Regions from separate parts of the Variovorax robiniae genome, predicted to be linked through region 2. Evidence: predicted binding sites of a transcription regulator. Region 2 holds the regulator's gene; the other holds the start of a gene.

Region 1 (14,904 bases), on a different contig from region 2:
GCGGCCAGTTCGACGTGATGACCATCGGCCTCTATGAAACGCCGATCTGGTCCAAGAAGGGCTGGCTCAAGCCCATCGCCACCGATGCCGCCTACGACGTGGACGACATCCTGCCCGCCATCCGCAGCGGTCTGTCGATGGACGGCAAGCTCTACGCGGCGCCCTTCTACGGTGAAAGCTCGATGCTCATGTACCGCAAGGACCTGGCCGACAAGGTCGGCATCAAGATCCCCGACCAGCCCACCTGGGCCCAGGTCAAGGAATTCGCCGACAAGGCCAACGACCCCAAGGCCGGCGTGTTCGGCATGTGCCTGCGCGGCAAGCCGGGCTGGGGCGACAACATGGCCTTCCTGACCACGCTGGTCAACACCAACGGCGGCCAGTGGTTCGACATGAAGTGGCAGCCGCAGATCGACACCAAGCCCTGGAAGGACGCCATCACCTTCTACGTCGACATGATGAAGAAGGACGGCCCGCCCGGCGCCTCGGCCAACAGCTTCAACGAGAACCTGGCGCTCTTCAACGAAGGCAAGTGCGCGGCCTGGGTCGATGCGACCATCGCCGCCTCCTTCATCTCGGATCCCAAGCAGTCGAAGGTCGCCGACAAGGTGGCCTACGCGCAGGCACCGGTTGCTGTCACGCCCAAGGGTGCGAACTGGCTGTGGTCGTGGAACCTCGCGATCCCGGCCAGTTCCACCAAGGACGACGCGGCGCAGAAGTTCATCAAGTGGGCCACGTCGAAGGAATACATCCAGCTCGTCGCCAAGGAAACCGGCTGGAACACGGTGCCCACCGGCACGCGCAAGTCGACCTATGCGAACCCGGAATTCCAGAAGGTCGCGAAGTTCGCCGAGGCCGAGAAGAAGGCCATCGACTCGGCCAACCCGAACGACAGCACGCTGCCCAAGTCGCCGTACGTGGGCGTGCAGTACGCGGCGATCCCGGAGTTCCAGGCGATCGGCGTGGCGGTGGGCCAGCAGATGAGCGCGGCGCTGTCGGGCAAGGTCACGGTGGAGCAGGCGCTGAAGACCTCGCAGACGGCGGCCGAGCGTGAGATGAAGAAGGGCGGCTACTACAAGTAGTCCTGCCTTTCTCCCTCCCCCGCTGGGGGAGGGCCCGGGTGGGGCACGCTGCGCTCCCACCCTCACACACACCACCGCGATCACAGGGAGCCCCCATCCCTGCCTTCCCCCAGCGGGGGAAGGAGTCAGAGACGACCACCCAAAGGGACCGAACAATGACAAGACTCCTGCCCCGGGCGCTGATGGCGCCGGCCGTGATCACGCTGCTGGCGTGGTCGATCGTGCCTCTCGTGATGACGTTGTACTTCTCCTTCGTGACGTACAACCTCATGCAGCCTGGCGACCGGCCCTTTGCCGGCCTCGAGAACTTCCACTACTTCATCACCGACCCGGACTTCTGGCCGGCCGTGGCCAACACCATGACGCTGATCGGCAGCGTCATCCTGATCACGGTGATCATGGGCGTGCTGCTGGCGCTGCTGGTCAACGAGCCCTTCCCGGGACGCGGCATCGTGCGGGTGCTGCTGATCTCGCCCTTCTTCGTCATGCCCACGGTGAATGCGCTGCTGTGGAAGCACATGATGATGAACCCGATCTACGGCGTGCTGGCCGACCTGTGGCGCTTCTTCGGCGCCGAGCCCATCGACTGGCTCACCGACCTGCCGTTGTTCTCCGTGATCATCATGGTGGCCTGGCAATGGTTGCCCTTTGCCTGCCTGATCTTCATCACCTCGCTGCAATCGCTCGATCGTGAGCAGATGGAAGCGGCGCGCATGGACGGCGCGAATGCCTTCCAGCGCTTCTTCTACCTCACGGTGCCGCACCTGGGCCGGCCGATGGCGGTGGTGATCATGATCGAGATGATCTTCTTGCTGAGCGTGTTCGCGGAGATCGCCATCACCACCAACGGCGGTCCGGGCAACGAGAGCACCAACCTCACGTACATGATCTTCAAGCAGTCGCTGATGAACTTCGACGTGGGCGTGGCCTCGGCCGGTGCGCTGTTCGCGGTGATCCTGGCCAACATCGTGGCGGCCTTCCTGGTGCGAATCATCGGCAAGAACCTGGACTGAGGGAGAAAAAGACATGCAACCCAATCCCCTGTTCATCGTCCTGCGCACCGTCGGTGCCTGGGCCATCGCACTGCTCTTGTTCTTCCCGCTGGGCTGGCTGTTCCTCACCGCGTTCAAGACCGAATTGCAGGCCATCCACGTGCCGCCGCTCTTCATCTTCGAGCCGACGATGGAGAACTTCAGCGAAGTGCAGCGCCGCAGCGACTACTTGCTCTATGCGCGCAACTCGCTCATCACCAGCGTGGGCTCGACCATCCTGGGCCTCCTGATCGCGGCGCCCGCGGCGTACTCGATGGCCTTCTTCCGTACCAAGCGAACGCGCGACATCCTCATGTGGATGCTGTCGACCAAGATGATGCCGGCCGTCGGCGCGCTGGTGCCGATCTACGTGCTGGCGCAGACCGCCGGCATGCTGGATTCGATCCCCGCGCTGATCATCGTGTTCACGCTGTCGAACCTGCCGATCATGGTCTGGATGCTCTACACGAGTTACAAGGACATCCCCAACGAGATCCTGGAAGCGGCGCGCATGGACGGCGCCAGCATCTGGACCGAGTTCCGTCATGTGGTGATGCCGCTGTCGGTGGGTGGTCTTGCATCGTGCGGCCTGCTGTGCCTGGTGCTGAGCTGGAACGAGGCCTTCTGGGCCTTGAACCTGGTGTCGGCCAAGGCGGGCACGCTGGCCACGCTGATCTCGCAGTACTCCAGCCCTGAAGGCCTGTTCTGGGCCAAGTTGTCGGCCGCTTCGTTGATGGCCATCGCGCCCATCGTCGTCTTCGGCTGGTTCTCGCAAAAGCAACTCGTCCAAGGCCTCACCTTCGGCGCCGTGAAATGAAGCCCACCCCCGTTGCTTGCTCACTTCGTGTAGCCGCCTCCCCCCCTCGAGGGGGCAACACCAGCGGCCCGGCAAAGCCGGTTCCGCGGTGTTTCACGAATGGGTCTTGTCGTGCTTGCCGCCCAGGCTCGCGTTTGAAAAGTTATCGATTCAAGGAGAAACAAAAAGTGGCTTACCTCGAACTCCGCAACATCAAGAAGAGCTTCGGCGACGCGCACATCATCAAGGGCGTCAACCTCGAGATCGAAAAGGGCGAGTTCATCGTCTTCGTTGGCCCTTCGGGCTGCGGCAAGTCGACGCTGCTGCGCCTCATCGCCGGGCTGGAGCCGACCACCAGCGGGCAACTGATGCTCGATGGCCGCGACATCACCAACCTGGCCTCCGGCAAGCGCGACCTGGCGATGGTGTTCCAGAGCTACGCGCTCTATCCGCACATGAGCGTGGCCGACAACATGTCCTTCGCGCTCAAGCTGGCCAACGTGCCCAAGGACGAGATCCGCAAGAAGGTCGACTATGCGGCGAAGCAGCTGAACCTCACGCAGTACCTGGACCGCACGCCCAAGGAACTCTCGGGCGGCCAGCGCCAGCGCGTGGCCATCGGCCGGGCCATCGTGCGTGCGCCCAAGGTCTTCCTGTTCGATGAGCCGCTGTCCAACCTCGACGCGGCCCTGCGCGGCAACACGCGCGTCGAGATCCACAAGCTTCACGTCGCGCTCGGCGCCACCAGCATCTACGTGACGCACGACCAGGTCGAAGCCATGACGCTGGCCGACCGCGTGGTGGTGCTCAAGGACGGCCTGATCGAACAGGTCGGCACGCCGATGGAGCTGTACGACCATCCGGTGAACAAGTTCGTCGCGCAGTTCATCGGCATGCCGTCGATGAACATGGTGCCGGCGGCGGCCATCCCGACCTTCTCGGCGGCCACCGGCGGCAGGCTGCCGAGCGACGGTTTTCTCGGCGTGCGGCCGGAGGGCCTGCAGGTGCATCCGGGCATGGGCGCAGGGGTGCCGGGCAAGGTCGACCTGATCGAGGCGCTGGGCTCCGACACGCTGATCCACGTCGACGTGGGCGGCGTGCCGCTGATCGCGCGGCAGAACGAGCGCACGCCGCTGCGCGTGGGCGACGACGTGGGCGTGGAACTCGACCCGCGGGTGCTGCACCTGTTCAATCGCGAAGGCCAGGCGGTCGCTGCGTGATGGCCCTCGCACCCGTTCCGGACTGCACGTCCGTCATCCTCCACCTGGGCCTCGGCTCCTTCCATCGCGCGCACCAGGCCGTCTACGTCCAGGCGCTGCGCGACACCGGCGACAAGGCCTATGCGATCTCTGCCGCCAACCTGCGGCCGGATTCGCCAGAGGTACTGGCCGCGTTGCGTGCGCAAGGTGGCGCCTACATGCTGGAAACCGTGTCGCCCGCCGGCGAGTACCGCTACCAGGAGATCCAGTCGATCCGCGAGGTGCTGCCCTACGAGGCCGACCTTGCGAGCGTGATCGAGCGTGGCGCCGATCCGGCCACGCGCATCATCTCCTTCACCGTGACCGAGGCCGGCTACTACCTCGATGCCAAGGACAAGCTGGACCTGTCCTTCGCCGACCTGGCCTCCGACATCGAGCGCGCGCGCAACGGCGAGCCGGGCAGCACGATCTACGGCGCGGTCTGCGCGATCCTGCGCGCCCGCAAGACCGGTGGCGGCGGGCCGGTCACGCTGCTCAATTGCGACAACCTGCGCCACAACGGCGACCGCTTCCGCAAAGGCCTGCTGGAATTCATCGAGCGCAGCGGCGACGTGTCGCTCCAGGCCTGGGTGCAGATCAACACGACTTGCCCCAACGCGATGGTCGACCGCATCACGCCGCGTCCGCCGCCGGAGCTGCGTGAGCGCGTGCTCAAGGCCACCGGCCACGCCGACGCCGCGCCCATCACCGGCGAGAGCTTCATCCAGTGGGTCATCGAAGACAACTTCATCCAGGGACGACGGCCTGCGTGGGAACGCGTGGGCGTGGAGATGGTGGAGTCGGTGCAGCCCTACGAGGAAGCGAAGATTCGCCTGCTCAACGCCACCCACAGTTGCATCGCCTGGGCCGGTACGCTGATCGGCCTGCAATTCATCCACGAGGGCACGCACACGCCGGCGATCCGCAAGATGGCCTTCGACTACGTCACCGACGACGTGATCCCCTGCCTGAGCCGGCCCGGCACGCCGAGCCCGGTCGACCTGCCGGCCTACCGCGACGTGGTGCTGGACCGCTTCGGCAATCCGTCCATCCGCGACACCAATCAGCGCGTGGCGATGGATGGTTTCTCGAAGATCCCCGGCTTCATCGCGCCGACTGTGCGCGAGCGCCTGGGACGCAATGAAAGCATCGACAGCGTGGCCATGCTGCCGGCGTTGTTCCTCGCCTTCCTGCAGCGCTGGCATCGCGGTGAGATTCCGTACACCTACCAGGACCAGGTCATGGATCCGGCGGTGGGCCATGCAATCTGCGAGGCCGCGGACCCGGTGCTGGCTTTCTGTTCCGACACATCGCTGTGGGGACCGCTGGCCGGTGATACTCGGCTGGTGGATGCCGTGCGCAGCGCCGGCGTCCGAGTCCAGGCTTTTGTGGCGGCGACACCGTCCTGATCACTATGCGAATCGCACTGGCGGGCGAGGCCCTGATCGACTTCACTTGCAGCTCGGGCCTGAGCTTCGAGGGCCACGAGGGCGGGGCGCTGACCAACAGCGCCATCGCCGCCGCGCGGCTGGGACAGCCGACCGGGTTCATCACCCAGCTCTCGACCGACATGTTCGGCGAGCGCCTGCTGCAGCACCTGCAAGGCAACGGCGTCGACACGCAGTTCGTGCTGCGCAGCGCGGCCCCGTCCACGCTGGCCTTCGTCGCGCGCACGCCCACCACCAACCACTACGCCTTCTATACCAAGGGCACCGCCGACACGCTGTGGGCGCCCGCGGAACTGCCCGCGCTGCCCGACAGTTGCCGCTTCCTGCACTTCGGCGGCATCTCCATCCTCACCGAGCCGGCCGCCACGCGCATCACCGAGCTGGTCGAGGCGCAGCGCGGCAAGCGCATCGTGCTGTTCGACCCGAACGTGCGCCCCAGCCTGATTCCCGACATGGACGCCTACCGCGCCAAGCAGCCGCGCTGGCTGGCTGCGAGCGACGTGCTCAAGTTCAGCGATGAAGACGCGGCCTACCTCGCGCCGGGCAAGAGCTTGGCCGAAGCCGCTGCGATGTTCCTGGCGCCGCATGCAGCGGGAGGGCAGGGGCCGCGCGCCGTGGTCGTCACCCGGGGCGGCGACAGCGCTGGCGTATACCGCGCAGGCCGCGCAGTGCTGGAAGTGAAGCCGCCGAAGATCACGGTGGCCGACACCATCGGCGCGGGCGACACCTTCGCCGCCGGCATCTCAGTTGCGCTGCTGGAGCAAGGCGTCGAGCATGCCGCCCAACTCGACACACTGTCCGACGAGGCTTGGCGCGAAGTCCTGCGCTTCGCCGCCACCGCCGCCGCACTCAACTGCACCCGAGAGGGCTGCGACCCGCCAACCCGCGCGGAGCTGCGATCCGCGCTGTCCGTCCCCTGAGGGCCTGACCATGCCGACGACTCGATCCCGCCAAACCCCACGCCAGCGCCAACCGGAGCTGGAGCACGATTTCGCCCGCTCCCCCGCGCTCGGCTATGAAAAGCCCGAAGAAGCCGGCTGGGTCCGCTGCCTCGCCCACGGCTATCCGAGCCAATTGGCGCGCTGGCACTGCCACGACGAGTACGAGCTGCACCTGATCACCGCCACCTCCGGCAAGGCTTTCGTCGGCGACTGGATCGGCCCCTTCCAGCCAGGGCACCTGGTGCTGTGCGGCCCGCGCCTGCCGCACAACTGGATCTCGCTCGATGCGCCCGCCGATGGCGTGAGCACGCGCGACCTGGTGATCCAGTTCCGCCATGAGCCCTTCGCGCAGGCCGCCTCGGAGATCCCGGAGATCGCCGAGGTCATGCAACTGCTGGAGCGCGCCCGACGCGGCATCGAGTTCTTCGGCCTGTCGGAGCGTGCCGAGCGCCATTGGCGCGCTGTCAAGGCCGCACACGGCCTGCGCCGGCTCGGCGCCTTCTGCGACTACCTGGCCGACCTCGCCGAATGCACCGACTACCGCCTCCTGTCCAGCGTGCAGATCAAGGGCGCCGAGGGCGATGCCGAAGGCGACCAGATCAACGCCATTGTCAACCGCATCACCGACAACGTGGCCGAGCCCATCGCCATGGCTGAAGTGGCGGCAGAACTCGGAATGAGCGAAAGCCGCTTCAGCCGCTTCTTCCGCAAGTCCACCGGCAACAGCTTCACCGACTTCGTGAACCAGGTCCGCATCAACAACGCCTGCCACCTGCTGATGCAGACCGACCACTACGTGACCGACATCTGCTATCAGGTCGGCTTCAACAACGTCGCCAACTTCAACCGCCGCTTCCTCGAAATCAAGGGCATGACCCCCAGCGAATTCCGCCGCCAGGCGGACAGCCGCTTTGGCGGGGCGCACTGACGACTCGGCGCAGGCAGCCGAATACGGACAGCCGAACGCAGAAGTCGCAAAGGTGTCGCAGAAGTCGCAAAAGGAATTCAAAAGATTCTTTGGTTTTCTTCTGCGACTTCTGCGCTCTTTTGTCTTCCTTCTGCGTTCGGCTGTCCGCTCCCGTATTCATTCCCGACTGACCCATCATGTACCTCGGACTTGACCTCGGCACCTCCGAACTGAAGGCGCTGCTGCTCGCCGACGACCATCGCATCGTCGGTGTCGCGCGCTCTGCGCTGACCGTGAGCCGGCCGCAACCGCTGTGGTCGGAGCAGGCGCCATCGCAATGGTGGGAGGCGCTCGAATCGGTCATGACGCAACTGCGTGCTGCGCATGCAGATGCGCTGTCGGCGGTGCGCGCCATCGGACTCTCGGGACAGATGCACGGCGCGGTGCTGCTCGACGACAAGGACCAAGTCCTGCGACCCGCCATCCTGTGGAACGACGGGCGCAGCGCCGCGCAATGCGAGCAACTCGCTGCGGCTGTCCCGCGGCTCGGGGAGATCGCCGGCAACCTGGCCATGCCCGGTTTCACCGCACCCAAGCTGCTCTGGGTGCGCGAACACGAGCCCGATGTGTTCACGCGGACACGTCGCGTGCTGCTGCCCAAGGACTGGTTGCGCCTGATGCTCAGCGGCGAGGCGGTGAGCGACATGTCCGATGCCTCCGGCACGCTGTGGCTCGATGTCGGCAAGCGCGACTGGTCCGACGAACTGCTGGCCGCCACCGGACTCACGCGGGCGCACATGCCGCGCCTGGTCGAAGGCAGCGAAGCCTCGGCGACGTTCAAGCCGGAACTCGCTGTGCGCTGGGGCATGCCGCGAGCGGTGCGCATCGCCGGTGGCGCCGGAGACAACGCCGCCAGCGCTGTCGGCATGGGCCTGGTCGCGCCGGGCGAAGGCTTCGTTTCGCTGGGCACGTCCGGCGTGATCTTCGTGTCGGGCGCCGCGTTCGCGCCGAACCCTGCGCAGGCCGTGCATGCCTTCTGCCACGCGCTGCCGGGGCGCTGGCACCAGATGTCGGTGATGCTGTCGGCAGCCAGCGCCGTGAGCTGGGCGTCGCGCACCTTCGGCTTCGGCGATGAGGCAAGCCTGTTGGCCGCTGCGGCCACGCTGGCGCCGGATGCGCGCCAACGTGCGCCGATCTTCCTGCCCTACCTGTCCGGTGAACGGTCCCCGCACAACAACGCGCAGGCCCAAGGTGTCATGTTCGGCCTGACCCAGGCCCATGCGCCCGCTGACATCGCCTATGCCGTCGTCGAAGGCGTGAGCTTCGGATTGCGCGACGGACTCCACACGCTGGATCGCCCCTCGGGCGACCTGTCACTGGTCGGCGGCGGCGCACGCAGCGCATGGTGGGCACAACTGCTGTCCGACATTCTCGAAGTGCCGCTGGCCTTTGGGGAGGGCGGCGAGGCGGGCGGGGCACTCGGTGCCGCGCGCTTGGGCTGGCTGGCCGATGGCGGGGGTGTCGCAACGGTTTGCCGGCGGCCGGCGCTGAAGCAGCGCTTCGTGCCCGACATGTCGCAGGGCGACGCGAATCGCACGCGGCATGGGCGTTTCCAAGTCCTCTACCAAGCGCTCAGGTCGCAGTTCGTGGCCTGAATCGGAGCCTCGGTCCGCTTGCACTGGCTGATCGCCGGAGCGGCCCTCGAAGGTGGCTTATTGCCGAAGGGCTGAGCTTCGGTCAATTGCGCTAACGCGTGCTCAACCTGCTGCGCGCTTCGGCCCGGTGCTCGGGCCCTCCCGATCCCTGTTTCAGTACCTATTGAGCGTTCAGCTGCCCGCAGGGTGGTCGCGATGCGGAGGTGACTGATTTTCAGTGGAAATCTATTGTGAGATGTGCTTTTGCATATTTGATTCACCAAATGTCAAAAGATTGCAAATTTCCAACGGTATCCCAAATTGAGGGGAGGAATTCAAATTGATGCTTCCCAGAGGTGTGCCGGAACATGGCAAACTGATCAAGATTGACCAGTGAAAAGGAGGAAATATCGAAGGGTCTTATTTTTCTCGCTTTCGAGAGAACTGGTTGCGTTTCCACATGTTATTCAAGGGAATAAAAAATGAAATCTACTTTTCCAAAATTCGTTGCTGCATCGCTGGTGCTCGTCGGAGGGGCCGCGTCTGCGGACATCCTGGCAGGAATTGGCTGGGCGGCCAATCAGGCAGCGGTGGTTTGCTATGTATTCAACGCCGGAAGTGGTCCTGTCGACATCACTTCCAAGGCCATCGTCAATGAGGTGACGGGCAATGCGTATCCAGCCGCGGGCAGTTGCACCAATTCGCTGGCGAGCGGAAGAACTTGTGCGCTTACAGCAGCTGTGCAAGCCAATGGTGCAAACACTTGCAAGTTTGTCCTGTCCCCGAGCGGCGCCGATGTCCGGGGGCAAATGGAAGTCAGAAATTCCACGGGAACCATCCTGAACAGCATCGGGCTCCGCTGAGATCAGTCTTGGCAATTGCCCACTTCGCCCATTGCAAGGGATAGGCAAGTTCTATTGCCCGCGGTCTCACATTCGCGAGGAAACAGAAACAAATCAGGTCGCAAATGCGACTTGATTCATTTTTCCGCAACAGGATCGCAATCAGGCCCCGTTCTTGACCAGTACGGGCCGCGTCGAATAGCGGTCCGGGAACAGCTTCCTCAAGTTGTCGATCTTCGGCAGGTCGTTGTAGACGATGTATTCGTCGGCCGGATGCAGCGTCAGGTAGTCCTGGTGGTACGCCTCTGCCGGGTAGAAGCGCTTCTGCAATTCGATGGTGGTCACGATCGGCTTGCTGCCGAAGGTCTTCGCCTGGGTCAGCTGCGCGATGTAGGCCTGCGCGATGCGCGCCTGCTCGACGTTCTGCGCAAAGATGGTCGAGCGGTATTGCGTGCCGGTGTCCGGTCCTTGCCGGTTCAACTGCGTCGGGTCGTGCGCCACCGAGAAGTAGATCTGCAGGATGCGTGCATAGCTGATCTGGCGTGGGTCGTAGCTGATGCGCACCGATTCGGCGTGGCCGGTACGGCCGGAGCCAATCGTTTCATAGTTCGCCGTGCTTTCTTCGCCGCCGGCATAGCCGGACACCGCGTTGGTCACGCCCTTGACGTGCTGGAACACGCCCTGCACGCCCCAGAAGCAACCGCCTGCGAGCACGGCGGTGGCACTGGTGTCGCCGGTCGCCGGATCGGTCGACGGCGCGGGCACGACGACGGCTGCTTCCGCCGCGTGGGCGGCCGGCCGAAGCCAGAGTGCGCCTGACACGATCGCTGCGGACGTGGCGAGCATCGATCGGCGTGTGGCGAGTGAAGAACTTTGGGTGTTCATGGGGGCAGTGGGGCTGGAGAAGATGACCTCGCCAGTGTCCTTCAACGCGCCGCCATTGCCCATGGCAGGGTCATCCGGCCGCCTGACGAGCCGCCGCCGAAGAGACCCGAACAAGCAAAAAAAGAGGCCGCCGAAGCGACCTCTTTCCATTTTTCGCGAGACCCCAGGGAACCGGCTTGGCCGGACCGCTGGTGTCAGCAGCGAGCAATTACATGCCCATGCCGCCCATGCCGCCCATGCCACCCATGTCGGGCATGCCGCCGCCAGCGCCGGCTTCTTCCTTCGGTGCGTCGGCGACCATGGCTTCGGTCGTCAGCAGCAGCGAGGCAACCGATGCAGCGTTTTGCAGCGCGGTGCGGGTGACCTTCGTCGGGTCCAGGATGCCCAGCTCGAGCATGTCGCCGTACGAATCGTTGGCTGCGTTGAAGCCGAAGTTGCCCTTGCCGGCCAACACGGCGTTCACCACCACCGAGGCTTCGCCGCCGGCGTTGTTCACGATCTCGCGCAGGGGCGCTTCGATGGCCTTGAGCACCAGCTTCACGCCAGCGTCCTGGTCAGCGTTGTCACCCTTGATGGAGGCGCCAACGGCTTGCTTGGCACGCAGCAGGGCCACGCCGCCGCCAGCCACAACGCCTTCTTCCACTGCAGCGCGGGTGGCGTGCAGGGCGTCTTCGACGCGAGCCTTCTTTTCCTTCATTTCGACTTCGGTGGCCGCGCCAACCTTGATCACGGCAACACCGCCGGCCAGCTTGGCCACGCGCTCTTGCAGCTTTTCACGGTCGTAGTCGCTGGTCGCTTCTTCGATCTGGACGCGCACTTGCTTGACGCGGGCTTCGATGTCACCAGCAGCGCCAGCGCCGTCGATGATGATCGTGTTTTCCTTGCCCACTTCGATGCGAGCGGCTTGGCCGAGGTCGGCCAGCGTGACCTTCTCGAGCGTCAGGCCGACTTCTTCAGCGATGACCTTGCCGCCCGTCAGGATGGCGATGTCTTCCAGCATGGCCTTGCGGCGGTCGCCGAAGCCAGGCGCCTTGACAGCCACGACCTTCAGGATGCCGCGGATCGTGTTCACGACCAAGGTAGCGAGGGCTTCGCCTTCGACTTCTTCGGCAATGATCAGCAGCGGACGGCCAGCCTTGGCGACTTGTTCCAGCGTCGGGAGCAGGTCACGGATGTTGCTGATCTTCTTGTCGAAGAGCAGGACAAACGGGTTTTCCAGGATCGCCGATTGCTTTTCCGGGTTGTTGATGAAGTAGGGCGACAGGTAGCCGCGGTCGAATTGCATGCCTTCGACGACGTCCAGTTCGCTTTCCAGCGACTTGCCGTCTTCCACGGTGATCACGCCTTCCTTGCCGACCTTGTCCATCGCGTCAGCGATGAGTTGGCCGATGGTGTCGTCGCTGTTGGCCGAGATGGAGCCGACTTGCGCGATTTCCTTGGAGGTGGTGGTGGCCTTCGAAGCCTTCTTCAGCTCGGCGACCAGGGCCGTGACGGCCTTGTCGATGCCGCGCTTCAGGTCCATCGGGTTCATGCCCGCTGCGACCAGCTTGAAGCCTTCGCGAACGATGGCTTGTGCCAGGACCGTGGCGGTCGTGGTGCCGTCACCAGCGTTGTCGCTGGTCTTGGAGGCCACTTCCTTCACGAGCTGGGCGCCCATGTTCTGGAGCTTGTCCTTGAGTTCGATTTCCTTGGCGACGGACACTCCGTCCTTGGTCACCGTGGGGGCGCCGAACGAACGTTCGAGCACCACATTGCGGCCCTTGGGGCCCAGGGTCACCTTGACTGCGTTGGCCAGGATGTTGACACCCTCGACCATGCGTGCGCGGGCTTCGCCGCCGAAGACTACGTCTTTTGCTGCCATGTTGATTTACTCCGTTGAGGATGAGTTGATTTACTTTTCGACGACTGCGAACAGGTCGTCTTCCTTCATGACCAGCAGTTCGTCGCCATCGACCTTGACGGTCTGGCCGCTGTACTTGCCGAACAGGACGCGGTCGCCGACCTTGACGGTCAGGGCCGAGAGTTCGCCCTTGTCGTTGCGCTTGCCCGGGCCGACGGCCAGGATTTCGCCCTGATCGGGCTTTTCTGCGGCTGCGTCGGGGATGACGATGCCGGAAGCGGTCTTGGTTTCGCTTTCAATGCGCTTGACGATCACGCGATCGGCCAAAGGACGAAGTTTCAATTGCATCTCCTGAAGATATGAGAGTCGGGGTTGAATCCGGGCGCCAGCGAGGTTGCCGGCTGCCTATCGACCCAAGGCGGTGCTGTTAGCACTCGGCTTGAGCGAGTGCTAATGATAAGGGCAAATCTGGAGGATTCAAGGGCCGGGAAGGGGTTTCGGGGCCCGACGGGCGCGCGGAGCGCCGCTTTCTCTACGCGGATCCGGTACCCGCGCGCGGCGGGTAGGTTACACCCGTCAGTCCTGGGATCGGCACATCCTCCGGCTTCGTCCCGCCAGCGAGCTGGCCGATCACATAGGACGCGACGACGCTGGAGAGGAGCTGCGTCGGGTCTTCCATGACGAAGCGCAGCCGCGCGACGAAGCTCCACAGGTCCCCGGCGCTCGCGACGCGTGGCGGTGCGCTCACCGTGCGCGTCGCTGGGGTGGCGGTGCATTCGGGGCACTCGCCCGGCGCGAAGCGCGGATAGCCCGGGAACATGCGCCCGGCGAGTTGCGTACGCGCATAAGTGGTCGCCCACAGCCCGCGCAGCCTGGCCTCGCTCGCGGCCCAATCGGCTGGCTGGGTGGAGGTTGGCGCCGTCGGGATGATGAACATGCGGTCTTGCCGCACGGCCCCGCGCGATGCGACGATGAGCGCGTCCACCAGATGGTTGGTGCAACGGGTCAGCGCCGCGGTCGCCCCGCCGTTGCCGGCGGTCAGCACCACCAGCGCCTGGGCCCAGTCGATCCGCAGCCCGCGCAGGAACGAGAGTGTGCTCTGCGTGCCGTTCAGGGCCGTGAGGCAGAAGGTGGCGAGCATCACGTGATTGAAGGGCACCGGGAAGCGCTCGCTGCGGACCTCGAGGACGTCGCCGACGAGCGCGTCGAACGTGCACCGCGAGGGATCGCCTTCCAGGGACGCGAGCCAGGAGAGCGTGAGATCGCACGCATAGGCGACCATGCGCTGGAGGCCTTCGAGGTGCGGCGCCCACGACGGCACGCCAACGCCCGCCCAGAAAGCGACCGTGTTGGCCTCCTGCACGGCCGCAATCTGCGCGGCGAGCCGCTGCGCGTCGCCTTGCCAGGTGGCATTGCCGGCCTCCGCCATGGCGACGATCGAGCCCAGCGCCGGCCCGATGTGCGAGATCCCTGCGAGCTCCGTGAAGCCCCGGGCGCCAAACCGGGTGTCCAGCAGTTCCGGCGGCTGCCCGTTGCCGCGGAACAGGGCGATGGTGGTGCCCGTGACGAGGACGAGCGGCGCGGCGGCGGCCTCGGCCGCCACCTGCCGCGAGAGGTGCGCGCCGATGCTGTCGCCCTGGCCCGCATAGGCCGTGAAGAGTTGGACGAAGGGGGAGGGTGTGTCCATCGGGCGAGGATGTCACCGATCTCGCGCTGCCGCAGTAACGAGGTGAAATCCAGGAGCCAGGCGACCACCGCGCAAATGACTGCGCATGACATGGCGCCTCTCGCACCCTCCGTGGCATGATGGCCGAGCGCTCCCCCTACCCCGGAAAGGCGGTGCTCATGCTCGACAGACGCGAATGTGCCAAGGCGGCATTTTGGGTGATCGCCCTGGGCGTGCCGCTGGTCAGCGCATCGCAATCCGAAGAGCAAGTCCGGCGCGTCGGCTTCCTGTCCGGTGGCCCTCGGCCCGCCGATGGCGCTGTTCCGGCACCCTTGCGAAACGCACTGGACTCCGCGAGCGGCGCCGACGGGCGGCGGATCGTCTACGAAGGCCGCTGGTCCCAGGGCCATCCCGAGCAGTTGCCGGGCCTGGCCGCCGAGTTGATCGCGCTCAAGGTCGACGCCATCGTGACAGTCGGCGGACCTCCCGCAGGCGTGGTCAAGCAGACCACGAAGGTGGTGCCCCTGGTCGTCATCAACGCTGGCGACGTTGTTGAGACAGGCCTGGTCGCCAGCCTGGCGCATCCAGGCGGCA
Region 2 (14,904 bases):
CGCAGGGGCTGATGGATTTGGGCGCGACCGTCTGCATGCCGCGCAAGCCGAACTGTCTCCTATGCCCGGTGAACGAAATCTGCGTGGCGCGGCGAGAGGGTGCGCCCGAGGCTTACCCGGTCAAGACGCGCAAGCTCAAGCGCAGCTCGCAGTCGCTCTGGCTGCTGCAGGCACGCGATGCGGCGGGCCGCACGTGGCTGCAGAAGCGCCCGGTGCGGGGTATCTGGGCTGGCCTCTTTTGCTTGCCGGTGTTCGAGAGCCATGCTGCGCTGATTGAGGCGCTGCCCCCCTCGGTGCGCGCCAATGTGCACGAAGGTGCGCCGTTCCTGCATGTGCTGACCCACAAGGACCTGCATCTGCATCCGATGGGGCTGGAAAGCGACGCAAAGGCTGCGATGCCGGGTGAAGGCCAGTGGTTTTCGCCGCATGAATGGGAAGGACTGGGCCTTCCTGCGCCTGTGCGCAAGCTGCTGGTTTCAGACGAGCGCTGAATACGGGCTCGGGAACCGGACGCAGAGGGGACGCGAAGGTTTCGCGTCCACTGCGTCCGGATGTTCGAATTCGGGTCCTCTGGACAAGAGACGCTATATCCCGTCCAGTTCCCGATGCCGCTTGAGCGCAGCCCAGCGTTCGCCGAAGCCGCGCGCCAGTTGCTCCACCAGGAACACTGAGCGGTGCTGGCCGCCCGTGCATCCGATGGCCACCGTCACATAGCTGCGGTGGTCGCGTGCGAGGGCGTCGAGCCAGCGGGTGAGGAACTGCTCGATGTCGCCGTACATGCGCGCCACGTCGTCATGCTGGCGCAGCCATTCGATGACGGGCTCGTCGCGGCCGGTCAAGGGGCGCAGCGTGGGGACGTAGTGCGGGTTCGGCAGCATGCGCACGTCGAACACGTAGTCTGCGTCGAGCGGCACGCCGCGCTTGAAGGCGAAGGATTCGAACACCAGCGTCAATGCGCTTTGGGGTGCCGAGATCAGCATCTTCACGTAGCTCTGCAACTGCGCGGGGCGGATGATGCTGGTGTCGATGACGTCGGCACCGTCGCGCAATTCGGCCAGCAGTTCCCGTTCAAGTTCGATCGCCTGGATCAGCACGCGCTGGGTCTCGGGCACGTCGTTTCGGCTTTCCTGACGCGAGAGCGGATGGCGGCGGCGCGTTTCCGAATAGCGCCGCACGAGGGCGTCGGTGGTCGAGTCGAGGAAGAGCGAGCGCAGGGAGACACCATCACGCCGAAGCGTTTCAAGCTGCTGCGGCACCAGGGGCAGCGAGACGCCGCTTCGCACATCCATCGCGATCGCCACTCGCTCGGCCTGCTGCTCATGCTGCAGCGTGATGAAAGGCATCAGCAGTTCGGGCGGCAGGTTGTCGACGCAGTAGTAGCCCGCGTCTTCCAGCGCATGCAGCGCGACCGACTTGCCGGAGCCCGACATGCCGGTGATGAGCACCAGGTCAAGGCTCATGGCTTCAGTCCCCACGCCTGGCACTTCGTGTACGGCGCACTCATGCTCGCGCCTCCGTCGAAGTCTTGCCCAGCATCTCGCGCGCATGCGCCAGCGAGGTCTGCGACACCTTCTCTCCGCCGAGCATGCGCGCCACTTCCTTCTCGCGCGCCGGGCCTTCGAGCGGTGTGACGCCGCTTTCGGTGCGGCCGGCGACCTGGCGCTTGGCCACGACCAGGTGATGGTCGGCGCACGCGGCAACCTGCGGCAGATGGGTCACGGCAAGCACCTGTCGGTCGCGGCCCAGTTGCTTCATCAGGCGACCGACCGTCTCGGCCACCGCACCGCCGACACCCGCATCCACCTCGTCGAAGATCAGGGTCTGCGCAGCGCCGAGTTCGCTGGTCGTGACGGCGATGGCGAGCGCGATGCGCGACAACTCGCCGCCGGACGCCACTTTGCCGATCAACCGCGGCGTGCTGCCGGGATGGCCGCTGACGAGAAAGCTGATGTCCTCCAGGCCCGCGCGGCCGGGTTGGGCGAGCGCTTGGAGCTTCACCTCGAAGCTGCCGCCCTGCATGCCGAGGCCTTGCATGGCCAGCGTGACCGCCTTGGCGAGCTTGGGTGCCGCCTGCTTGCGAATCTTGCCGACCGCGCCGGCTTCCTTCATGAAGGCTTGCTGTGCCGCCTGTTCGACGCGTTCCAGTGCCTCGAGATCGCTGGCCGCGTCGAGGGCCTTGAGTTCATCCTGCCAGCCGGCGAGCAGGCTTGGCAGGTCGGCCGGACCGCGCTTGTAGCGCCTGGCGAGCGACATCCAGAGGCCCATGCGTTCGTCGAGTTCGGCCAGGGTCTGTGGATCGGTGTCGGCGTGCCGCAGGTAGCCATGCAGCGAGTGCACCGCATCGGCCGCCTGTGCGACGGTCGACGCGAGCACTTCGCCGAGCGCCTTGAATTCGGGCTCGATGTGCTCGCAGTTCTGCAGCAGCGTCGCGGCGCGGGTCAGGGCGCTGAGCGCGCCACCGTCGTCGCCCTCGAGCGCCTCGCGCGCGCCTTCGGCCGCCTCGATCAGCGTCTGCGCATTCGATGCGCGCGCATGGTTGGCCGACAGTTCCTCCCACTCGTCGACGCCGGGCGCAAGCTTCATGACTTCGCCGATCTGCCATTGCAGGCGCTCGCGGTCGCGCTGCAGCGAATCCTGCGCGGACCGCGCCGTTTCGAGCGTCGACAGCGACTGCCGCCAAGCCTGCCAGCTCGCATCCAGCGCCTCTGTGCTCACGCCGGCATAGGCATCGAGCAGGCCGCGCACCGCTTCGGGCCGCGTCAGGCTCTGCCATGCATGCTGGCCGTGGATGTCGAGCAACCGATCGCCGAGTTCGCGCAATTGCGTCGCCGTGGCCGGGCTGCCGTTGATCCAGCCGCGGCTGCGGCCTTGCAGGTCGACCGTGCGACGCAGCAGCAGCGCATCGCCGGCCTCGAAACCACCTTCGTCGAGCCAGCCGCCCAGCGCGGCATCGGCATCGAACTCCGCCGACACGTCGAGCCGCTCGGCACCTTCGCGCACCGATCCGGCATCAGCCCGATTGCCCAGCGCCAGTTGCAACGCGTCGATGAGGATGGATTTGCCCGCGCCGGTCTCGCCGGTCAACACCGTGAACCCGCTCGACAGGTCGAGTTCGAGTTCACGCACGATCACGAAATCGCGCAGGGCGATGCGTCTCAATGCCAAGTCAGGTCTCCCGAAAAACGAGGGGGTTCATGATCCGCCTTCGTTCCAATGCAGTTTCTTGCGCAGCGTGTCGAAGTAGCTCCAGCCCTTGGGGTGGAGGAAGCGCACGCGGTAGTCGGAGCGGCGCACCACGATGCGATCGCCGTGTTGCAGCGAGGCCAGCGACTGCATGTCGAAATTGGCGCTCGCATCGCGGCCGGCGACGAGTTCGATGGTGACCTCGTCCGCGTCGGGCAGCAGGATGGGGCGGTTCGACAAGGTGTGCGGCGCGATCGGCACCAGCACCCAGCCCGGTATCGCCGGATGAAGCAGCGGGCCGCCTGCCGAGAGGGCATAGGCCGTGGAGCCGGTGGCCGTCGCGATGATCAGGCCATCCGCGCGCTGGTTGGCCACGAAGTGCCGGCCCACCGACACGCTCAATTCCACCATGCCGGACGTGGCGCCGCGGTTCAGTACCACGTCGTTCATCGCATACGCGGTGAAGACCACTTCCTCGTTGCGGATCACCTGGGCATGCATCAGGCTGCGATGGTCTTCCTCGAACTCGCCGGCGAGCATCGGGATGAGCGTGGCCTGGTAGCTGTCGAGCGGAATGTCGGTGATGAAGCCGAGCCGGCCGCGGTTGATCCCGATCAGCGGCAAGCCGTGGCGTGCCAGTTGGCGCCCGACGCCCAGCATGGTGCCGTCGCCCCCCACCACGAGGCCGAGGTCGCATTGCTCGCCAATCTGGTCCAGCGTGAGGGCACGGTAGCGGCCCGAGCCGGGTGCTGCGTTGGCCGACTCCTCGACGATCACTTCGCAGCCCTGGCTTTCGAGGAAAGTCGCGATCTCTGAGGTCACGCTGTCGGGCGCATCGACCTGCGCGCGGACGCCGGACGCCTGGTATTTGCCAATGAGGGCGACGTGCCGGAAGCGAGAGGTCATGTCCAAATTACAACATTAAAATTGCCAGATGTTGGACGACCGCGCCAAGCTGCTTCTCAAGACCCTCGTTGAACGTTACATCGCTGACGGTCAACCCGTGGGATCGCGCACGCTGTCGCGGACGGCGGGCCTGGAGCTTTCGCCGGCGACCATCCGCAACGTGATGTCCGACCTCGAGGAACTGGGGCTGATCGCCAGCCCGCACACCTCGGCCGGACGCATCCCCACGGCACGCGGCTATCGTCTCTTCGTCGACACCATGTTGACCAGCCGGCGTGAACCTTTCACGACACCGCCGCTGTCGCCGGACCAGCCGCAAAAGGTGATTGCCAACGCGGCTGCGATGCTGTCGAACCTGTCGCATTTCGTGGGCGTGGTGATGGCGCCGCGGCGGCCATCGGTGTTTCGGCACATCGAGTTCATGCGGCTGTCGGATCGTCGCCTGTTGGTGATCATCGTCTCGCCCGATGGGGACGTGCAGAACCGCGTGATCTTTCCGGAGACCGACTACACGCCCTCGCAACTGGTCGAGGCGTCCAACTACATCAACACCCACTTCGCAGGCCTGTCGATCGAGCAGGTGCGCGACCGGCTGCAATCGGAAATGGAAAAGCTTCGCGGCGAGATCGCATCGCTGATGCAGGCGGCCGTGGTCGTGAGCAGCGAGGTGCTGAACGAGGCGCAGGATGAGGTGGTCGTGTCGGGCGAGCGCAACCTGCTGTCGGTCAGCGATTTCTCCAGCGACATGGGGCAGTTGCGCCGGGCCTTCGACATGTTCGAGCAGAAGGCGCAATTGATGCGGCTGCTGGACGTGTCGAGCAAGGCCGAAGGGGTGCGCATCTTCATCGGCGGCGAGAGCCAGCTCGTGCCTGTCGAGGAGCTTTCGGTGGTCAGCGCGAACTATGAAGTCGATGGGCAGGTGGTCGGTACGCTCGGCGTGATCGGGCCGACGCGCATGCCCTATGAACGCATGATCCAGATCGTCGACATCACGTCGCGGCTGGTAAGCAATGCGTTGAGTGGGCGCAAGTAAAGGCGATTCCGATCAAGAGCACATCGGGGCGCCGACTAGAATCCCCGCCGCGCGGGCCGTTAGCTCAGTTGGTTAGAGCAGAGGACTCATAATCCTTTGGTCGTTGGTTCAAGTCCAACACGGCCTACCAGTCCTGCCTTGCGGGACTGCGTTGGAAAGGCATTTACAAATTCATTTCACCCGACCCGGGAAAGTCATGAAAAGTACATGCTATAATTCAAAGCTTCGCGGCTGTAGCTCAGTTGGATAGAGTACTTGGCTACGAACCAAGGGGTCGTGGGTTCAATTCCTGCCAGCCGCACCAAGTCAGTAAGCCCCGGATCCTTTCGAAGGATCCGGGGCTTTTCTGCTTTTGCACGGCATTCTTGTAAGCCGACTGACCTCGCAAGGGCACCTGCGCCGTGACAGCCACAAATGAGACCGTCGTCACGCGCATCGGCATGCGTGTGCCCGTAGCAACAGTTGCCTGTCGCACCTATTTGCGTACCGTCTGGCGCCCAGTCCTGCTGGATTCGTGCCCTCTTCACGACCTTGCCCCACTTGACCAGGGCAGCCTTGATCCGGCGCCGCCGGCGCTACGTGAGCCCGATGCCGGGCGGCCTCCAAATCCATGATGCGGATGTTCACAACACGCCGAGGGACACAGCTTTTCCTTAGCATTGGCAGATGAGCAAAGCATTCACCAAAGAGTCGGACGCCGACGAGGACGACGATGGCGCGGACGGCGGATTGCCGCCGCTGCCGGCGGGCAGCAAGAACTACATGACGCCGCAAGGCTACGCACGCCTGCGCGATGAACTGCTCAACCTCATGGACGAGGAGCGGCCGAAGGTGGTCGAGGCGGTGCACTGGGCCGCGAAGAACGGCGATCGTTCCGAGAACGGCGACTACCTCTACGGCAAGAAGCGGCTGCGGGAAATTGACCGGCGCATCCGCTTCCTGACCATGCGGCTCGAAGTGGCCGAGGTCACCGATCCGTCAGTGCATCACGGCAACGACCAGGTCTTCTTCGGCGCGACGGTGGAATACGCGGACCCGGCGGGCGAGGAGCACAGCGTCACCATCCTCGGCATCGATGAAGCCCAGAGCCAGCATGCGCAGGTGAGCTGGATCTCGCCGATCGCGCGGGCCTTACTAAAGGCGCGCGAAGGCGATGTGGTGAAGCTCGTCACGCCGCGTGGCGCACAGGAGATCGAGGTGCTATCGGTGCGTTACCCGGCGCCGGGTGTCGTCGGGTCGGCCGAGTAGGGCGCGGGCACCACGCGATTCGCCACCAGCACCGAAGGGGTTCGCTTCACGGCGCGCAGCACCAGGTCCAGATGCGCGCGGTCGCGCACCGCGATCACGAAGCGCAGGTCGGTCGAATCCTGCGGTGTCTCATCGGCCATCTCGACGTGCGTGATGTCGGCCTCGGCTTCGGCCAGCGTGGCTGCGACGCGCGCCAACACGCCCTTGTCGTTGCGCACCGTCACGACCACACCGGTCTCGAAGGTGCGCACCGGTTCCTCGGCCCATTCGACCGCGAAGAATCGTTCGCTGTCGCGGTGCCGCAGGCGTTGGCCGACGCCGCATTCGTTGGTGTGCACGACCAGCCCTTCGCCGTGGCCCAGGTAGCCGACGATGTGATCGCCTGGAATGGGCCGGCAGCAGAGTGCGAAGCGCACCGACGAGTTCTCGCTCCCATCCAGCGTGACACCGCCTTGCGAGACGGTCTCGTGCGCGGTGAAGCGCTCGCGCGTCAGCAGCAGGGCATCGGGCTTCTCTCCGCGCTCGGCCAGCAGGAACATGAGGCGCTTGGCCACGATGCTCGCAATGCGCCGGCCAAGCCCGATGTCGGTCATCAACTCTGAGCGCGAGCGATTGGCGGTGAAGCGCAACAGCTTTTCCCAGATGGCCTGGTATTCGCCGTCGTCCGGCGGCACCTTGTTGCGGCCTTCGGCGCGCAGCGCCTGGGCCAGCAGCTTCTCGCCGAGGCCTTCGGATTCGGCATGGGCCAGGGTTTTGAGGTAGTGGCGAATCTTCGACCGCGCGCGGCCGGTGCGCACGAAGCCCAGCCATGCCGGGTTCGGTGTCGAGACCGGCGCGGTGATGACTTCCACCACATCGCCGTTCTTCAGCTCGGTGCGCAGCGGCACCTGGTCGCCGTTGATGCGCGCGGCCGAGGTGTGGTCGCCGATGTTGCTGTGGATGGCGTAGGCGAAGTCGATCACCGTGGCGCCGCGCGGCAAGGCGAGGATCTGGCTCTTGGGCGTGAATACATAGACCGCGTCGGGGAACAGGTCCACCTTGACGTGGTCCCAGAATTCCGCGGCATCGCGCGTCTCGTCCTGGATATCGAGCAGGGATTGCAACCACTTCGCGCCGAGCCGCTCGCGCGAGGGCGAGGCGTTGTCCGTCGCCTTGTAGAGCCAGTGCGCCGCGACGCCGGATTCGGCCACTACGTGCATGGCCTCGGTGCGCAGTTGGAACTCGACGTTGACGCCCGATGGCCCCACCAGCGTGGTGTGCAGCGACTGGTAGCCGTTGAGCTTGGCAATCGCGATGTGGTCCTTGAACTTGCCGGGCAGCGGCTTGTACATCTGGTGCAGGATGCCGAGGCCGGTGTAGCAGGCGATGACGTTCGGCACGATCAGCCGGAAGCCGTAGATGTCGGTGACCTGCGCGAAGCTGAGGTGCTTCTCGTCCATCTTGCGATAGATCGAATAGAGCGTCTTCTCGCGGCCTGCGATGCGCACGCTGATGCCCGCGGCGGCGAAGGCGGTTTCGAGCTCTCGCTGCACCTTCTGGATCAGGTCCCGCCGGCGGCTGCGGGCCTTGTTGACGGCCTTCGACAGGATCGCATAGCGCCACGGCTTCAGGTGCCGGAACGAGAGTTCCTGCAACTCGCGATAGGTCTGGTTCAGGCCCAGGCGGTGTGCGATGGGCGCATAGATCTCCAGCGTCTCCCCTGCAATGCGACCCCACTTCTCGCGCGGCGCATCGTCCAGCGTGCGCATGTTGTGGGTGCGGTCGGCCAGCTTGATGAGGATCACGCGCACGTCGCGGGCCATCGCCAGCAGCATCTTGCGGAAGGACTCGGCCTGGTTCTCTTCGCGGGTGTTGAACTGGAGCTTGTCGAGCTTGGTGAGGCCGTCGACCAGTTCGGCGACCGGTGCGCCGAAGCGCTCGATCAACTCGGGCTTGGTGACGCCGCAGTCCTCGATCGCGTCATGCAGCAGCGCCGCCATGAGCGCTTGCGCATCAAGCTTCCACTCGGCGCACTGGGCCGCGACCGCGATCGGATGGGTGATGTAGGGCTCGCCGCTGTTGCGCAATTGGCCCAGGTGGGCCTCGTCGGCGAAGCGGTAGGCGCGGCGGACCAGTTCGGTGTCTTCGGCGCTGAGGTAGTCGAGGCGGGCGGTGAGGGCGGCGAAGCTGGCCGCGGCGGCGTTGAGGGCGGCAGGGCTCGGCCGAGCAGCACCCCGCGGGGCATTGGGCTCGGGTTTGGCGACTGCGCTCATAGCCCTCGACTTTAGCGTGCCATTCGGGAGCTGGGGTTTGCCCACAAAAAAGGCACCGCAAGCGGTGCCTCTATACGAAAGCGCGGACGAATGATCAGCCCGGCACCTTCTTGAGCATTTCCAGGCCGATCTTGCCTTCGGCGATCTCGCGCAGCGCGGTCACGCCGGGCTTGTTCTTGCTCTCGATCTTGGGCGCATGGCCCTGGCTCAGCATGCGGGCGCGGTACGTTGCGGCCAGCACGAGTTGGAAGCGGTTCGGAATCTGAAGCAGGCAATCTTCGACGGTAATGCGGGCCATGATGAACTTTCGGTGGTCGGTGTCAGGGGATGTTCAGTGCGGCGAAGGTGTCGGCCCGCGCGCGGCGCTGGGCGGAATAACGCAGCCGCTGGGCGTGAACAATGGCTTTCAGGTCGAAAAGCGCACGCTCGAATAACTCGTTGATTATAACGAAATCGAATTCCCCCGCCCGGGCCATCTCGGTGGCCGCATTGCGCAGGCGCAACTCGATCACGTCGGGCCGGTCTTCGCCGCGGCGTTCCAGCCGGGAGCGCAGCTCTTCCCAACTCGGCGGCAGGATGAAGATGAGCACCGCGTTGGCAAAGGTCTTGCGGATCTGGATGGCGCCCTGGAAGTCGATTTCCAGCACCACGTCGGCGCCCTGCGCCACGCGCTCCTCGATGGCTTTCTTCGACGTGCCGTAGCGGCATCCGTGCACGTGGGCCCATTCGACGAAGCCGTCGGCCGAGACCATGGCATCGAACTCGCCGTCGGAGGTGAAGAAGTATTCGCGGCCATGCTTTTCCTGGCCGCGCGGGGCGCGCGTGGTGTGCGAGACCGAGGGCTGCACGGCCGAATCGAGTTCCATCAGCGCCTTCACCAGGCTCGACTTGCCGGCGCCGCTGGGCGCTGCCACCACGAAGATGTTTCCGGGGTAATCCATTTTTCTTATTCGATGTTCTGCACTTGCTCGCGCATCTGCTCGATCAGCACTTTCATGTCGACGCCGATGCGCGTGAGTTCGAGCGCCGCGGACTTGGAGCCCAGCGTGTTGGCTTCGCGGTGCAGTTCCTGAATGAGGAAGTCGAGGCGCTTGCCGATCTCGCCGCCCTTGGCGATGAGGCGCTCGATCTCGTCCAAGTGGGAGCTGAGACGGGTGAGTTCCTCGGCCACGTCGATGCGGATGGCGAAGGCGGTTGCCTCGGTCAGTGCGCGGTCCTGCGCGGCCTCGGGCAGGGTGCCGCCGACCAGGCCCATGGCGTCCTGCCAGCGTTCGAGGAAGCGGTTGCGTTGCTGCTCGACCAGTTGCGGCACCAGCGGGCCGGCCTGTTCGGCGAGCTTGCGCAATTCGCCGAGGTTGTCGCTGAGCATGGTGGCGAGGCGGGCGCCTTCGCGGGCACGGGCTTCCATCATGGCGGCGAGTGCCTTGGTGCTGACCTCCAGAAGGTCCGGGCCCCAGTCGCCGCGCTGGCTGCCGTCGCCGCTGGCCAGGCGCAGCACGTCGGCCACGCTGAGTTCGCGTGCGGTGGGCAGCCAGGCCCGGATGCCATCCTGCACGCCATTCAGGCGTTGGAGCAGTCGGGTGGAAGGTTCCACCACGCCCGATGCGGCGCTGTTCTCGAAGTTGGCCCGCAGCTCCACCTTGCCGCGTTTGAGGCTGCGCGTGAGCAGTTCGCGCAAGGCGGGTTCGTGCTGCCGAAGCTCCTCCGGCAGCTTGAAGGTCAGGTCGAGGAATCGGCTGTTGACCGAGCGGATTTCGACACCCAGGCGGCCTGCAGCCGCGGGGCGCGAGTCCGCGTCAGCGTGGCCTCCACCGGGGGTGTTCTGGCCACTGGCGTAGCCGGTCATGCTGTAAACTGGCATTGCGCCTCACTGTGAATTGTTGTTCACACCGTGGCTCCGGCACAGCGTTCGCTTGCCGCACACTCGCCTTCGGGTGAAACTCCCGGATTATGTCAAAGGTCAAACCGTCGCCCCTGCTGCCCGATACAGTGATCGGCGGATACCGCGTGATCCGGCGGATATCCGCAGGCGGATTCGGCGTCGTCTATCTTGCAGTCGACCCTTCCGGCCAGCAGGTAGCGATCAAGGAATACCTGCCGTCTTCGTTGGCCACGCGCGGCGTCGGCGAACTGGCGCCGCAGGTCGCGCCGGAGAAGCTGTCGCTGTATCGGCTGGGGCTCAAGAGCTTCTTCGAGGAAGGGCGCTCGCTTGCGCAGATCTCGCACGCCTCGGTGGTGAGCGTGCTGAACTTCTTCCGCGAGAACGAGACGGTCTACATGGTGATGAACAACCTGGAAGGCGCCACGCTCCAGGACTTCATCGTCACCGCACGCGACTTGAAGAAGCAGAAAGTATTCAGGGAGTCGACCATCCGCTCCCTCTTCGACGAGATCCTGCGCGGCCTGCGCATCGTGCACCAGCACAAGATGCTGCACCTGGACATCAAGCCGGCCAATATCTTCGTGACCGATGACGATCGCGCCGTGATGATCGACTTTGGCGCGGCGCGCGAGGTGCTGTCGAAGGAAGGCAACTTCATCCGGCCGATGTACACGCCGGGCTTTGCCGCGCCCGAGATGTACCGGCGCGATTCGTCGATGGGCCCGTGGACCGACATCTATGCGATCGGCGCCTGCATCTATGCCTGCATGCAGGGCTATCCGCCCAACGACGCTCCGCAGCGCATCGAGAAGGACCGGCTGAGCCTGTCGCTGTCGCGGCTGCGCGGCATCTATTCGGACAACTTGATCGAGGTGGTCGAGTGGTGCATGTCGCTCGATCCGCTGTCGCGTCCGCAGTCGGTGTTCGCGTTGCAGAAGGAACTGAGCCGCGAGGGCGAACGCCGCTACACGAAGCTCAGCGTCAGCGAGAAGGTGCGCTTGTCGATCGACAACATGCGCTCATCTGAAAAGAAGGGGTTGCCCAAGGCGGCGGCTCCCACGACCCGGCCGGCATGAATTTGCAAGCTCTCCACCAACCGCTGCCCCTTGTGCGGGCTTTCGCGCCCTTCGGGCTGCCGTGCGAGCGCTCATGAAATTTTCCGTATTCCAGGTCAGCCGCAAAGGCGGCCGCGTCAAGAACGAAGACCGCATGGGCTACTGCTACACGCGGGAGTCCGGCTTGTTCGTTCTCGCCGATGGCATGGGTGGGCACCCCGAGGGCGAGGTTGCGGCGCAGATGGCGCTGCAGACCATTGCCGCGCTCTACCAGCGCGAAGCGCGGCCGGTGGTGAAGGATGTGCGCGCCTTCCTCACGTCGTCCGCGCTGTCGGCGCATCAGCAGATCATGCGCTATGCGGGCAACAAGGCGATGCTGGACACGCCCCGCACGACGCTGGTGGCGGCGGTGCTGCAAGGCACGACGGCGACCTGGGTGCATTGCGGCGACTCGCGGCTGTACGTGGTGCGCCACGGGCAGCTGCTGATGCGCACGCGCGACCATTCGCATGCCGAGCGGCCGCGGCTCGACGGGGGCAATGAACCCGTCAATCGGAATTTGCTGCTGACGTGTCTTGGCTCGCCATCGACGCCGACGCTGGATGTCTCGGCGCCGCTGACCTTGCAGCAGGGCGACCGCATCATGCTGTGCTCCGATGGCGTGTGGGGCGTGCTGGACGACGAGCAAATCGTGCGGACACTGTCCAACCGGCCGGTGTCCGATGCGGCTCCTGAGTTGGCCGAAGCGGCATTGCGCAACGGCGGTGCGCACAGCGACAACGTGACACTGATTGCGCTCGAATGGGAAACGCCCGACGTGCCGGGCAATGAGCGTGGCGTGTCGACCGATGCCATCAGCGAAGGCGTGTTCGCTTCGACGATTCAGGCGGGCATGCCGTCGGATGGCGAGGCGGACGATCTGGATGAGGACGCGATCGAAAGGTCGATCGCCGAAATCAACGAAGCCATCCGCCGCTCCGCCTCCCGCAAACCCTCCTGAGGGCAGGATCTTTCTACTGCGCGCACCGATCTCGGGCCTGCGCTGCTCACCGTACTGGAGTACGGTTCCGCTGCTCGACCCGACCTCGGAGCGCTCGCTACGAAATCTCCTACCCTCAGGGCGCGCCCTGAGGGGCGGCTTTATCAATTCAATCTTGCAATTCAATCCATGACGACCTTCACACGAAACAACGGCCGCGCTGCCGACCAATTGCGAGCGGTGCGCATCACGCGCGGTTTCACCATCCATGCAGAAGGCTCGGTGCTGATCGAGTTCGGCGACACGCGTGTGCTGTGCACGGCCTCGGTCGAGGAGAAGGTGCCGCCGCACAAACGGGGCAGCGGCGAAGGCTGGGTCACGGCGGAGTACGGCATGCTGCCGCGCGCCACCCACACGCGCAGCGACCGCGAGGCCGCGCGCGGCAAGCAGAGCGGGCGCACGCAGGAGATCCAGCGGCTGATCGGGCGCTCGATGCGCGCCGTGTTCGACCTGAAGGCCCTGGGGGAGCGCACCATTCACCTGGACTGCGATGTGTTGCAGGCCGATGGTGGCACGCGCACCGCGGCCATCACGGGCGCGTTCGTCGCGGCGCAGGATGCCGTGAACAAGCTGCTGGCCGCGGGCACCATTCCCGCGTCGCCGATCCTCGGCCCGGTGGCGGCGATCTCCGTCGGCATCGTGCAAGGCACGCCGCTGCTGGACCTCGAGTACACCGAGGACTCGGCCTGCGACACGGACATGAATGTTGTCATGACCGGTGCCGGCCACTTCGTCGAAGTGCAGGGCACGGCCGAAGGCGCAGCCTTCACGCGCGCCGAGATGGACCTGTTGCTGGGCCTGGCTGACAAGGGCATCCAGGAGCTGGTCGTGCTGCAACAGCAGGCGCTTGCCAAGTAACACCACGATCACCGCCCATGAAACTGGTTCTCGCTTCCAACAACGCCGGCAAGCTGGCCGAGTTGCAACAGTTGTTCGCGCCGCTGGACGTGACGCTCGTGCGCCAATCGGAGCTGGGCGTGGGCGAGGCCGAGGAGCCGTTTCGCACCTTCGTGGAGAACGCGCTGGCCAAGGCACGGCATGCGGCCGCGGTCACTGGCCTGCCGGCCATTGCCGATGACGCGGGGCTTTGCGTCGAGGCCTTCGGCGGGCTGCCGGGCGTGGACACGGCCTACTACGCGACCCAATTTGGCTACGAGAAGGGCGACTCGAACAACGTGCGGGCGCTTCTCGAACAGATGGCCGGCATCGAGGACCGTCGGGCCGCGCTGGTCAGCACGCTGGTGGCCTTGCGCAGCGCTGAAGATCCGGAGCCGCTGATCGCGGTCGGGCGTGCCCCGGGCCAGATCACGCGCGAGCCCGTGGGCGAGAACGGTTTCGGCTTCGACCCGGTGATGTTCCTGCCGGCCTTCGGCAAGACCTTCGCCCAGCTCCCGCCAGAGGTGAAGAACGCCAACAGCCATCGCGGCCAGGCCGCGCGTGCGATGCTGGCGCTGATGCGCGAGCGATGGTTTCCATGAGCACCATCGTGCCCATTGCGCCCGCCATTCAGGCCGGCGCGCCCGGCGCCAACGATGCGCTGCACATGATGCGCGCTGGGCCCTTGCAACTGGCCGCGCTGCCGCCGCTGTCGCTGTACGTGCATCTGCCCTGGTGCCTGCGCAAGTGTCCGTACTGCGACTTCAACTCGCATGAATGGTCCGATGACAAGAGCGGGGCCTTGCCCGAGCAGCGCTACCTCGATGCACTGGTGGCCGACCTCGATGCGGCGCTGCCGCTGATCTGGGGCCGCACCATCCACACCGTCTTCATCGGCGGCGGGACGCCCAGCCTGTTCTCGCCCGAGGCGATCGACCGCCTCATCAGCGACGTTCGTGCGCGTGTCAAGCTGGCGCCGGATTGCGAGATCACGCTGGAGGCGAACCCCGGCACTTTCGAGCGCGATCGATTCAGGGCCTATCGGCGCGCGGGCGTGACGCGCCTGTCGGTCGGGGTGCAGAGCTTCAACGACGAGCACCTGAGGGCGCTGGGGCGCGTGCACGACCGGGCGCAGGCGGTTGCCGCGGTCGAGGAGGCGGCGAGTGCCTTCGACACCTTCAACCTCGACCTGATGTATGCGCTACCAGGGCAGTCGTCGGCGCAACTGGAGGCCGACCTGGCTCAGGCCTTGGCGCTCTCGCCGCCGCACCTGTCGGTGTACCACCTCACCATCGAACCCAATACCTACTTCGCCAAATTCCCGCCCAAGGTGCCGGAAGACGACGAGGCCTACGCCATGCTCGATCGCATCATCGAGCGCACAGCGGAAGTGGGATTGTCCCGCTATGAAATCTCGGCCTTTGCGCGCG

Evidence for each region. The regulator HrcA, encoded in region 2, represses chaperone genes, less so after heat shock. The targets are predictions, from matches to a motif close to TTAGCACTCNNNNNNNNNGAGTGCTAA.
Region 1: a site for HrcA is predicted at 13,072-13,098, ahead of WKW79_RS07615 (co-chaperone GroES). Genes of this name have one in related genera too.

What each region holds. Positions count from the first base shown of each region.
Region 1 covers NZ_JBBKZS010000002.1:712,296-727,199, reverse strand. The annotation lists gene WKW79_RS07670 (ABC transporter substrate-binding protein) at 1-1,082, shown strand, start outside; gene WKW79_RS07665 (carbohydrate ABC transporter permease) at 1,238-2,095, shown strand; gene WKW79_RS07660 (carbohydrate ABC transporter permease) at 2,109-2,930, shown strand; gene WKW79_RS07655 (ABC transporter ATP-binding protein) at 3,098-4,129, shown strand; gene dalD (D-arabinitol 4-dehydrogenase) at 4,129-5,556, shown strand; gene WKW79_RS07645 (carbohydrate kinase family protein) at 5,562-6,515, shown strand; gene WKW79_RS07640 (AraC family transcriptional regulator) at 6,526-7,464, shown strand; gene xylB (xylulokinase) at 7,641-9,098, shown strand; gene WKW79_RS07630 (hypothetical protein) at 9,560-9,940, shown strand; gene msrA (peptide-methionine (S)-S-oxide reductase MsrA) at 10,082-10,765, opposite strand; gene groL (chaperonin GroEL) at 11,013-12,665, opposite strand; gene WKW79_RS07615 (co-chaperone GroES) at 12,696-12,986, opposite strand; gene WKW79_RS07610 (DUF5624 domain-containing protein) at 13,177-14,331, opposite strand; gene WKW79_RS07605 (ABC transporter substrate-binding protein) at 14,490-14,904, shown strand, end outside.
Region 2 covers NZ_JBBKZS010000005.1:86,435-101,338, reverse strand. The annotation lists gene mutY (A/G-specific adenine glycosylase) at 1-491, shown strand, start outside; gene rapZ (RNase adapter RapZ) at 585-1,460, opposite strand; gene recN (DNA repair protein RecN) at 1,501-3,165, opposite strand; gene WKW79_RS13780 (NAD kinase) at 3,193-4,089, opposite strand; gene hrcA (heat-inducible transcriptional repressor HrcA) at 4,118-5,122, shown strand; tRNA gene WKW79_RS13770 (tRNA-Ile) at 5,176-5,252, shown strand; tRNA gene WKW79_RS13765 (tRNA-Arg) at 5,350-5,426, shown strand; gene greB (transcription elongation factor GreB) at 5,789-6,370, shown strand; gene WKW79_RS13755 (RelA/SpoT family protein) at 6,334-8,622, opposite strand; gene rpoZ (DNA-directed RNA polymerase subunit omega) at 8,717-8,920, opposite strand; gene gmk (guanylate kinase) at 8,943-9,563, opposite strand; gene WKW79_RS13740 (YicC/YloC family endoribonuclease) at 9,569-10,483, opposite strand; gene WKW79_RS13735 (serine/threonine protein kinase) at 10,573-11,580, shown strand; gene WKW79_RS13730 (PP2C family protein-serine/threonine phosphatase) at 11,654-12,559, shown strand; gene rph (ribonuclease PH) at 12,728-13,456, shown strand; gene rdgB (RdgB/HAM1 family non-canonical purine NTP pyrophosphatase) at 13,474-14,076, shown strand; gene hemW (radical SAM family heme chaperone HemW) at 14,073-14,904, shown strand, end outside.